DNA from 2 places in the Melaminivora jejuensis genome. Region 2 is predicted to be linked to the other one. Evidence: riboswitches for the same ligand, from Rfam matches in the RefSeq annotation. Region 2 holds a riboswitch; the other holds the start of a gene.

What was found. Region 2 has a riboswitch for S-adenosylhomocysteine ahead of metH (methionine synthase). Riboswitches for the same ligand answer to the same signal wherever they lie in the genome.
Region 1: it holds a riboswitch for S-adenosylhomocysteine, as region 2 does, so the genes downstream of both, ahcY (adenosylhomocysteinase) here and metH (methionine synthase) in region 2, are expected to answer to the same signal.

The regions. Positions count from the first base shown of each region.
Region 1 covers NZ_JACWIJ010000002.1:3,590,565-3,596,134, reverse strand. The annotation lists gene IDM45_RS16805 (TlyA family RNA methyltransferase) at 1-518, opposite strand, end outside; gene ahcY (adenosylhomocysteinase) at 764-2,209, opposite strand; S-adenosyl-L-homocysteine riboswitch at 2,292-2,404, opposite strand; gene IDM45_RS16795 (peptide chain release factor 3) at 2,578-4,203, shown strand; gene IDM45_RS17830 (hypothetical protein) at 4,355-5,570, shown strand, end outside.
Region 2 covers NZ_JACWIJ010000002.1:2,821,280-2,826,849, reverse strand. The annotation lists partial or broken gene IDM45_RS13365 (Glu/Leu/Phe/Val family dehydrogenase) at 1-721, opposite strand, end outside; gene IDM45_RS13360 (PACE efflux transporter) at 942-1,448, shown strand; gene IDM45_RS13355 (DNA-3-methyladenine glycosylase) at 1,519-2,112, opposite strand; gene IDM45_RS13350 (hypothetical protein) at 2,180-2,938, opposite strand; gene IDM45_RS13345 (hypothetical protein) at 3,037-3,222, opposite strand; S-adenosyl-L-homocysteine riboswitch at 3,292-3,402, shown strand; gene metH (methionine synthase) at 3,499-5,570, shown strand, end outside.

The DNA of each region.
Region 1 (5,570 bases), 770 kb from region 2:
GCATAGGGGGCCTGGGGCTGGGTCTCGTTGTCCTCGGGTTCGGCCTCGATGCGCTCGCACAGGGCTTCCTCGCAGGCCTCCTGCAGCGCCTCGGGCGTCAGGTGGCGGGCGTTGACGCCTTCGACCACGATCACGCGCACGTCGCCCTGCAGGCGCTCGTGCGCCTGGCCCTGGCCGACATCGACGCCGATGACCTGCGCCGCACCATGCGCCAGCAGGCAGTCGGTGAAGCCGCCCGTGCTCTGGCCGACATCCAGGCAGCGCAGGCCGGTCGGGTCGATGCCGCTGGCGGCCAGCGCGCCTTCGAGCTTGAGGCCGCCGCGCGAGAGGTATCTGGCCTCGGCGGCGTCGAGTAGCTGCACCTGGGCGCCGGCGGGGATGTCGTCGCCGTTCTTGGCCACGCGCGTCCAGGGCATGGTGTCGGCCAGGCGCCATTGCACGCCGGCAGCGATCAGGCGCTGGGCCTGCGAGCGGGTGGTGGCGTGGCCGCCCTCCACCAGAAATACGTCAGCGCGCATGGCGCAAAATCCTTTTTTATGGGTCAAATCGGGCTGAAAGCCTTGTCAGACAAGCGATGACAGCTATCATTTTTATGAGGCTTGGCTGGTTGTGGTGGGCCATGTCGTGAGGCGGGCGGCGCTGGCCCCCACCCCAACCCTCTCCCTGCAGGGGGAGGGAGCAAGACCCGAGGCACAGCCACCTCCCCGCTCCTTCCCCCCTGGGGGAAGGTTGGGATGGGGGCCGGCTGGCTCTGGCGGGCCGCTCAATAGCGGTAGGTATCGGCCTTGTACGGCCCGGCCTTGTCCACACCGATATAGGCGGCCTGCTCGTCGGTCAGCTCGGTCAGCATGGCGCCCAGCTTGGACAGCTGCAGCCGCGCGACCTTCTCGTCGAGCAGCTTGGGCAGCACATAGACCTTGCCCACCTCATACGCATCGGGGCGCGTGAACAGCTCGATCTGCGCCAGCGTCTGGTTGGCGAACGAACTGCTCATGACGTAGCTGGGGTGGCCGGTGGCGCAGCCCAGGTTCACCAGGCGGCCCTTGGCCAGCAGGATGATGCGCTTGCCGTCCGGGAAGATGATGTGATCGACCTGCGGCTTGATCTCCTCCCACTGGTAGCGCTCCAGCGAGGCGACCTCGATCTCGTTGTCGAAGTGGCCGATGTTGCACACGATGGCCTGATCCTTCATGGCAGCCATGTGCTCGTGGCGGATCACGTCCTTGTTGCCGGTGGTGGTCACGAAGATGTCGGCTAGTGGCGCGGCATATTCCATGGTCACCACGCGGTAGCCTTCCATCGCCGCCTGCAGGGCGTTGATGGGGTCGATCTCGGTCACCCAGACCTGCGCCGACAGCGCGCGCAGCGCCTGCGCCGAGCCCTTGCCCACGTCGCCATAGCCGGCCACGACGGCCACCTTGCCGGCGATCATCACGTCGGTGGCGCGCTTGATGCCGTCCACCAGCGATTCGCGGCAGCCGTACAGGTTGTCGAACTTGCTCTTGGTGACCGAGTCGTTGACGTTGATGGCGCGAAACAGCAGCGTGCCCTTGGCCGACATCTCATTGAGGCGATGCACTCCCGTGGTGGTTTCCTCGGTCACCCCCATGATCTGGGCGCTCTTGCGCGAGTACCAGGTGGGGTCTTCGGCGAGCTTGGCGCGGATGGAGGCGTACAGGATGCGCTCTTCCTCGCTGGCGCCGTTGCCCGCTACCAGCGACGGGTCTTGCTCGGCCCGCTTGCCCAGGTGCATGAGCAGCGTGGCGTCGCCGCCGTCGTCCAGGATCATGTTCGGGCCTTCGCCCTCGCTGCCTTTGGGGCCGAAATCGAAGATGCGGTGCGTGTAGTCCCAATAGTCCTCCAGCGACTCGCCCTTGATGGCGAACACCGGCGTGCCGCCGGCGGCGATGGCGGCGGCGGCGTGATCCTGCGTGGAGAAGATGTTGCACGAGGCCCAGCGCACCGTGGCGCCGAGCGCCTGCAGCGTCTCGATCAGCACGGCGGTCTGGATGGTCATGTGCAGGCTGCCGGTGATGCGCGCGCCCTTGAGCGGCTGCTGCGCAGCGTATTCCTCGCGAATGGCCATCAGGCCGGGCATTTCGGTTTCGGCGATGGCGATTTCCTTGCGGCCCCAGGCGGCAAGGGTGATGTCGGCGATGGCGCTGTCGGCGGGTGCTGCGGCAGGGGTGTCTTTGAGAACTGCGCTCATGAGTTGTCCTTCAAACCAGGTTTGTGCAAGAAAGAACCACGCGCAGAAAGAAGGGGGAGCAAAGCTCACCACACAGGCCGGGCGTGGGTGAGCGTCGTTGCGGGTGTCGATGCTGGATATCGATGCCTTGATACCGATCGTTTCCGAGCCTCACGCCCCGCTGCTGTCGGGGGCGCTGCAACGCTCCTCGGAAAAGCGCGCGATTATACCGGGCAAGCCTTGTGCTGGCGCCGCGCCGTAGAATCGCGCCCTTGCGGCGCCGTGCGTGCCAGGCAGCCGCGCGCGGCCCTGCACTGCGCCCCTCCCTTCCCCATGCGCTGCGCCATCCAAGCCATGCACGCGCCAGCGCCACCGCCTGTTGCCCCACTGTGTCCTACGCTTCCGAGACGCGGCGCCGCCGCACCTTCGCCATCATCTCCCACCCCGACGCGGGCAAGACCACGCTGACGGAAAAGCTGCTGCTGTTCTCCGGCGCCATCCAGATCGCCGGCGCCGTCAAGGGCCGCAAGGCCAGCCGCCACGCCACGTCCGACTGGATGGAGATCGAAAAGCAGCGCGGCATCTCGGTGGCATCCAGCGTGATGCAGATGAGCTGGCGCGAGCACGTCATCAACCTGCTGGACACGCCGGGCCACAAGGACTTCTCCGAGGACACCTACCGCGTGCTCACCGCCGTCGATTCCGCCCTGATGGTGATCGACGCGGCCAACGGCGTGGAGACGCAGACGCGCCGCCTGATCGAGGTCTGCCGCCAGCGGGACACTCCCATCATCACCTTCGTCAACAAGATGGATCGCGAAGTGCGCGACCCGCTGGACATCCTCGACGAGGTGGAGCGCGAGCTGGGCATGCCCTGCTGCCCCATGACCTGGCCGGTGGGCCAGGGCAAGAGCTTCGGCGGCATCATCGATCTGCGCACGCAGAGCATGACGGTGTTCCAGGCCGGCAGCGATAAGCGTCCGGAGGACTTCGAGGTCATCGCGCTGTCCGAGGTCGATACGCTGCGCGCGCGCTTCGGCAAGACTTTCGACGACGCCATGGAGAGCATGGAGCTGGCCGTGGGCGCCTCGACCGAGTGGAGCCACGAGCAGTTCCTGGCGGCCAAGTTGACGCCGGTATTCTTCGGCTCGGGCGTGAACAATTTCGGGGTCATGGAGGTGCTCAACGCGGTGGTGGACATGTCGCCACCGCCTGGCCCACGCATCGCCTACGCCGAAGTCAACCGCCAGCGCGAGGAGCGGCTCGTGCATCCCGAGGACAAGGGTTTTGCCGGGGTGGTCTTCAAGGTGCAGGCCAACATGGACGCCAACCACCGCGACCGCATCGCCTTCGTGCGCGTGGCCTCGGGCCGCTACACGCCGGGCATGAAGATGCGCGTGCAGCGCACCGGCAAGGAGCTGCGCCCGACCAGCGTCGTCACCTTCATGAGCCAGCGCCGCGAGGCGGTGGAGGAGGCCTATGCGGGCGACATCATCGGCTTCACCATCCACGGCGGCGTGCAGCTGGGCGACTCCATCACCGACGGGCCGGCGCTGCAGTTCACCGGCCTGCCGTTTTTTGCCCCCGAGCTGTTCATGACCGTGGTGCTGAAGAACCCGCTGCGCTCCAAGCAGTTGCAGCAAGGCCTGATGGAGCTGGGCGAGGAAGGGGCCATCCAGGTCTTCAAGCCCGACGCCGGCGGCAACATGCTGCTGGGCGCCGTCGGGCAGCTGCAGTTCGAGGTGGTGCAGCACCGCCTGAAGACCGAGTACGACTGCGATATCCGGCTGGAGGGCTGCCAGTACACCGGCGCGCGCTGGATCACCGCCGACACGCCCCAGCAATTGCGCGAGTTCGAGAACGCCTACCCGCTGCGCCTGGCGCACGACGCCGCGGATACGCTGGCGTTTCTGTGTACCTCGCCGTATGACGTGCGGCTGGCGCAGGAGCGGTTTCCGAAGATCCACTTTCATCCGCTGCGCGAACATGCGGGGTTGGCGTTGCAGGGGGTGTGAGCGAGGGGAGGCAGGCACATCCATACACCCCAGCCGCGCTTGCATGTGTTGCATGTGTTGCGCGTGGTTTCCTGTTGCCGGTCTTGCCGGCATACTGCACTGCGGCGCCTCGCTGACCGCCGCCCGTGCAATCTCCCACCTCGCCGCTGCCATGCCTACACGAATCCATTCCCTGTTTTCGCGCCTGCCCGCCTGGCCTCTGGCCTTGGGCGCGGCCCTGTGCCTGGCTTCGGCCGCACACGCTCAAACCGTCACCGAAGGCTCGGATCACGCCACCCAAGTGCTGGGCAAGGCCTGGGACATGTCCAGCCAGGAAGATGTGTTTCCGCTGCTGTGGACGCACAACCTGGCATCTGCCACAGTGGCAGGCGGCGTCATGACGGCCACGGCGCGTGATACCGACCCGCACTTCTGGCTGCAGTTTCCGCCCATCCCTTCGGCGATGGAGGCAATCAATCTGGCGCGCCAGCCCATCGACGCCAATCGCTATACGCACCTGAGCTTCATGATGTGGCTGCCCGACAGCGTGGTGCCCGGCGCGCGCAACGGGCGCCTGGTCTGGCACAAGGGCGGGGCCACGGTCGCCGAGTTCGATGCGGCGTACTCCGAGTCGCCCATGTTCCCGGTCTATCCTGGCTGGCATCTGTACCAGTTCAACCTGGCCGCCCTGCAGGCGCAGGTGGGGACTCCCTGGAGCGGCCCGATACACGGCCTGCGCATCGACCCCTGCCTGGGCTGCAACGTGCAGTTCAAGATCGACTGGGCACGCCTGCACCACCACAGCGAAGCTGGCGCGCGCACCCCCCTGCCGCCCGGCAAGACCCATTTGCTGGCACGCATCCAGCCGCCGGACGGCAGTCCGGCCATCACCACGGTGCTGCCCCAGGTGCAGGGGCAGGCCTCGGCTGCGGCCCTGCCGCCGGGCAGCTACCAGGTAGCAGCCATCGACGATGGCAACTACGCCCTCAGCCAGCGTGGCAAGGCCTGGACGTTCGATACCCCCAACGATCTGCTGTGGGCGGCCAACCATGGCCTGAGCGCAGCGCACACCGGCCCGAACGGCCTGAGTGCCAGCACCAGCAACCCCGACCCCTATGTGCTGCTGGACATCGCGCAGCACTCGCCCATCGACGCAAGCCAATACCGCTACCTGAGCGTCGATCTGACCATTGCCCAACTGCCGGCGCAGGAGTCCGGCCTGCTGGTCTGGTGGGGCGATCAGCCTGCCACCGTGCGCCACCCCTCGGAGTTCATCCGGACTAGCGCCGGCCGCGCCACCTACACCATCGACCTGGGCCGGTCGCCACAGTGGCGCGGCATCGTCCGCGCTTTGCGCATCGACCCGCTCAACGGCCCCAATGCCGGCG
Region 2 (5,570 bases):
CGTTGCCAAAGCCCTGCACGGCCACGCGCGCGCCCCCGATCTCCAGGCCGATATGCCGCGCCGCCTCCACCCCCACAGTGAACACGCCACGTCCGGTAGCCTCCAGGCGGCCCAGCGAGCCGCCCAGGTCGATGGGCTTGCCGGTGACCACGCCGGTCGAGGTCTCGCCCACGTTCATGGAATACGTGTCCATCATCCAGGCCATGATCTGGCCGTTGGTGTTCACGTCGGGCGCCGGGATGTCCTTGGTCGGGCCGATGATGATGCCGATCTCGCTGGTGTAGCGCCGCGTCAGGCGCTCCAGCTCGCCGCGCGAGAGCTTTCTCGGATCGACGCGGATGCCGCCCTTGGCGCCGCCGTAGGGCACGTTCACCGCCGCGTTCTTGATGCTCATCCAGGCCGACAGCGCCATGACCTCCGACAGCGTCACGTCCTGGTGAAAGCGCACGCCGCCCTTGCCCGGGCCGCGGCTGGTGTTGTGCTGCACGCGGTAGCCCTCGAAGTGGGCAATCGTGCCGTCGTCCATCTCGATGGGCACATCGACGATCAGCGCACGCTTGGGGCGCTTCAAGGTCTCCACCCAGCGTGCCAAGTTGCCCAGATAGGGCGTGACGCGGTCGATCTGCTGCAGATACACGCCCCAGGGGCCGAGGTGGGCGGGGTCGAGGTAGGAGGGCAGCGCGTGCTGGAGGTTGGACGAGGAAGAAGAGTGGCTGGACATGGCTGGCTCCTGGCCGGACGGGTGCCCGGCGCAACCGGGCTACTCTATGCCGCACTCGTGGCACTGTCCAACACTGGCGCCCAAGCGCTGCCGGGCCGCCTGTCCTATACGTTACCAAAAGCTATCAATTAAATAGCTGTCAGCGCTTGACTGGCAAGGGTTTTGGCCGCATTTTCCATTATGTTGCACTGCGGTATCGCCCCCTGCCTATACTGGCCCAATGCCTGAGAGCAACTCCCGCACACCCGTGCGCCGCCCATCTTCCCCGCCCCCCCTGATCCCCGGCCTGCAAGGCGCGCGCCGGCGGGTGGTCTTCGTCAGCCTGTACGAATTCATTGCCATCGTCGCCTCCAGCCTGCTGTTCATGGCCATCGGCCAGGAGGCGGCGGCCTCGGGCGTCATGTCGGTCGTGGCCTCGACGCTGGCCATCATCTGGAACGTGACCTTCAACCATCTGTTCGAGCGCTGGGAGGCGCGCCAGAGCGTCAAGGGTCGCTCGGTGCTGCGCCGCATCGTGCACGCCCTGGGCTTCGAGGGCGGGCTGGCGCTGATGCTGATCCCGCTGATGGCCTGGTGGTTCGGCGTCGGCCTGTGGCAGGCCACGCTGATGGAGGCCGGGCTGCTGGTGTTCTTCCTGGTCTATACCTACGCCTTCAACTGGGCCTTCGACCGCATCTTCGGCCTGCCCGCGTCGGCCCTGGCGCTGCCTGAAGCCACGCCCGCCTGAGCCAGTGCCGCAGGCCTGAAAAACCCGTAAAAAAGCCCGCAAACCCTTGCCAGACAAGCGTTGGCAGCTATCAAATTTTCTGAAAAGGCCGGCTCAAAAAACGCGAGCCAGCCGCGCCAAAGCGCCACGGCACATCCACTGCCCGGGTGATGCCAATGCGCGGGCCGACCACCAGGGCCGGCGCCGGCGCGGCGTCCTGTGGTGCCAGCAAGCTGAAAGGCGGCGCATCCAGCGGCAGATGGTCGAAGCTGCCGTCGATGCCCAGCGCCTGCGCCAGCCGCCCCGGCCCGGCGCACAGCAGGCGCACATCCCCGCCTTCGGGCAGCCTGCGCCGCGCGCGCATGGCCTCCAGGCCATGCGTGGGCTGCAGCGCGCGGATCAGCACGGCGGCGCCGTCCTCGGGCCGCCCGCACACCAGGTTCAGGCACCAATGCACGCCATACGAGCGATAGACATAGGCCCGCCCCGCCGGCCCGAACATGGCCGCGTTGCGCGCCGTCGGGCCGCGAAAGCTGTGCGAGGCCGGGTCGCTGGCGTCATAGGCCTCGGTCTCGACAATGCGCCCGCCCACGCCATCGACCAGCAGCGTGACGCCGATGAGCAGCGGGGCCAGCGCCTGGGCGGGCAGCGTGAAGTCGAGCGCGGCGGGCACCAGTGGCTGCACATCGGTGGCGGCAGCAGCGCCGGGCGCTGCGTGGGGGCGGGTGTCAGGCCCATGCGGTGGCCCGAGGTCAGCGCCCGCCTTGGAAGACGAAGAAGTCCACCGCCGACGGGGCCACGCTGGTAATGGTCAATCGCGTGCCATCGAGCAGCGCAATGCCCGCCACGGCAGTGCCGTGCGGCAGGGGGCAGCCATCGCCGGTGAACGACGCGCGCAGGTCATATACGCCGCGCCCACCGGGACGCACCCCGACGGAGCCGCGCACCAGGCAGGCTGGCGTGGGCTCGGTGGACATCAGGCCGCCGTCGGCATGGATGGTCAGCGCCAGCGGCGCCGGCCAGCCGCCCACGCTGCCGACATAGCTGCCAGCCAGTGCAGCGACGGGTGCCGTGCGCTCGTAGCCGGGCACATAGGTGCCGGAGAAGACATCAAAGACGAAGCCTGCCTCCAATTGGCGTTGCGGCACATAGCTGCCGCCGTAGAGCGACGAATGCACCTGCCCGGCGCGCTCGTAGTCCACCACCGCCGCCGAGCCGCGCAACTGCCCGCCGGAGGAGCTGCTGGAGCCATGAAACGCACCGTGGATGACCGGCCCGCGCGTATAGACGCCCCAGGTCTCGCCCGTGTCGAGGATGGTCAGCAGCACGTCATAGCCGGTCGAGGCGCGGCCCGCCCAGCGGCCCTCGGCCCCGGCGATGGGCCTGGCTGGCGGCGGGCCGGTGGACGGGTCATCGTCGCTGCTGCTGCCGCCGCCGCAGGCGCTGAGCAGCAAGGTAGCGGCAGCCGCAGCAGCCACGGACATACGCAGAAAAAATGGAGGTGTACGCATGGAGCAAGCCTTGGAGGGAAGGCCTGAATGTAGCGCGCCCCTGGCGCAGGCCAGCGCCAGCCAATGCCGGCCAGCCCAGGCCAGCGCTGCTTGGCTGATCAGCGCGCGCAAACCCAAATTTTGGCCGTGCCGTAATACGAGCCTTGATAAGCAAATGCCAGCGGGAAGCGCGATTGCGGCTTGGTGTCGAGCGAGATGAAGTGCAGCGGGAATTGCTGGCTGGCGTAATTTCTTTTGCCGTCTGCTTCTTGGGAATAGAAGCTGCCCGCGTAGCCTGACGGCAAGCTTGCGATGCGCTGCTGCGCCCGGGGTTGCTGCAGTCTTCCTAGAATCCCCCACTTTGACCCGCTTTCCCCGCCAAGGAGCGTTGCAGCGGCTGCCTTTTGTCTTGTCCTGTGTGTCGAGCGGCAGACCGTCAGGCTTGGCAGGGCGTGACCACAACCCATCAACGACGCTCACCTGTACCCCTTGATATCGACCCCACAGGTGAGCCTGATGACTTCCACTGGTACTGCAACCACTGCCTCCATTCCTGCTGTCGCTGCCGTGTGCGTTCCCCCATGAAGCTCTCCGGCCTGGAGCCGGTGCTGATCGGCGAGGACAGCCTGTTCGTCAACGTCGGCGAGCGCACCAACGTCACCGGCTCCAAGGCCTTTGCCCGGCTGATCCTGAACGAGGAATACGAAAAGGCCCTGTCCGTGGCGCGCCAGCAGGTGGAAAACGGCGCCCAGGTCATCGACGTGAACATGGACGAGGCCATGCTCGACAGCAAGGCGGCGATGGTGCGCTTCCTGAACCTGATCGCCTCCGAGCCGGACATCGCCCGCGTGCCGGTCATGGTGGACAGCTCCAAGTGGGAGGTCATCGAGGCCGGCCTGCGCTGCCTGCAGGGCAAGGGCATCGTCAACTCGATCAGCATGAAGGAGGGGCTGGAGGAGTTCCGGCGCCAGGCCCGGCTGATCCGCCGCTACGGCGCCGCCGCCGTGGTCATGGCCTTCGACGAGAAAGGCCAGGCCGACACCTTCGAGCGCAAGATCGAGATCTGCGAGCGCGCCTACCGCGTACTGGTCGATGAGGTGGGCTTTCCGCCCGAGGACATCATCTTCGACCCCAACATCTTCGCCATTGCCACCGGCATTGAGGAGCACGCCAACTACGCGGTGGACTTCATCGAGTCGGTGCGCTGGATCAAGGCCAACCTGCCGGGCGCCAAGGTCTCGGGCGGCGTGTCCAACGTGTCGTTTTCCTTTCGCGGCAACGACCCGGTGCGCGAGGCCATCCACACGGTGTTCCTGTACCACGCGATTGCCGCCGGCATGGACATGGGCATCGTCAACGCCGGCATGGTGGGGGTGTACGACGACCTCGACCCGGCCCTGCGCGAGCGCGTCGAGGACGTGGTGCTCAACCGCCGCCCGGATGCGGCGGAGCGATTGCTGGAGATCGCCGAGGCCACCAAGGGCGCGGCCAAGGACGACAGCAAGAAGCTCGAATGGCGCGGCACGCCCGACAACCCCAAGACCGTGGGCGAGCGCCTGTCGCACGCGCTGGTGCATGGCATCACCGACTTCATCGTGGACGACACCGAGGAGGCCTACCAGAACATCGTGGTGCAGGGCGGTGGCCGACCGCTGCACGTCATCGAAGGGCCGCTGATGGATGGCATGAACATCGTGGGCGACCTGTTCGGTGCGGGCAAGATGTTCCTGCCGCAGGTGGTGAAATCCGCCCGCGTGATGAAGCAGGCCGTGGCCCACCTGATTCCCTACATCGAGGAGGAAAAGCGCCAGCAGGAGGCCGCCGGCCTGGACGTGACCAGCAAGGGCAAGATCGTCATTGCCACTGTCAAGGGCGACGTGCACGACATCGGCAAGAACATCGTCACCGTGGTCTTGCAGTGCAACAACTTTGAGGTCATCAACATGGGCGTGATGGTGCCCTGCCACGAGATATTGGCGCGCGCCAAGGCCGAAGGGGCAGACATCGTCGGCCTGTCGGGCCTGATCACACCCAGCCTGGAGGAGATGCAGTACGTCGCCGGCGAGATGCACAAGGACGAGTATTTCCGCATCAAGAAAATTCCGCTCCTGATCGGCGGCGCGACCTGCTCGCGCGTACACACCGCCGTCAAGATCGCGCCGCAGTACGACGGGCCGGTGGTCTATGTGCCTGATGCGTCGCGCAGCGTGAGCGTGGCGCAGAGCCTGCTGGGCGAGGGCAAGGATCAGTACCTGGCCGAAGTCCAGGCCGACTACGACCACGTGCGCGAGCTGCACGCCAGAAAGAAGCGCGTGCCGCTGTGGCCCATCGACAAGGCCCGCGCCAATGCTACGCAGGTGGATTTCGTGCAGTTCCGGCCCACCGTGCCGCGCGCCCTGGGCCGGCGCGTGCTGCGCAACTTCGACCTGGCCGAGCTGGTGCGCTATCTGGACTGGGGGCCGTTCTTCCAGACCTGGGACTTGGCCGGGCCGTTTCCGGCCATCCTGGACGATGAAGTGGTGGGCGAACAGGCGCGACAGGTCTATGCCGATGGCCAGGCCATGCTGAAGAAGATCATCGAGGGCCGCTGGCTCACGGCTAATGGCGTGCTGGGTATCTACCCGGCCAACCGCGTGGGCGACGACATCGAGTT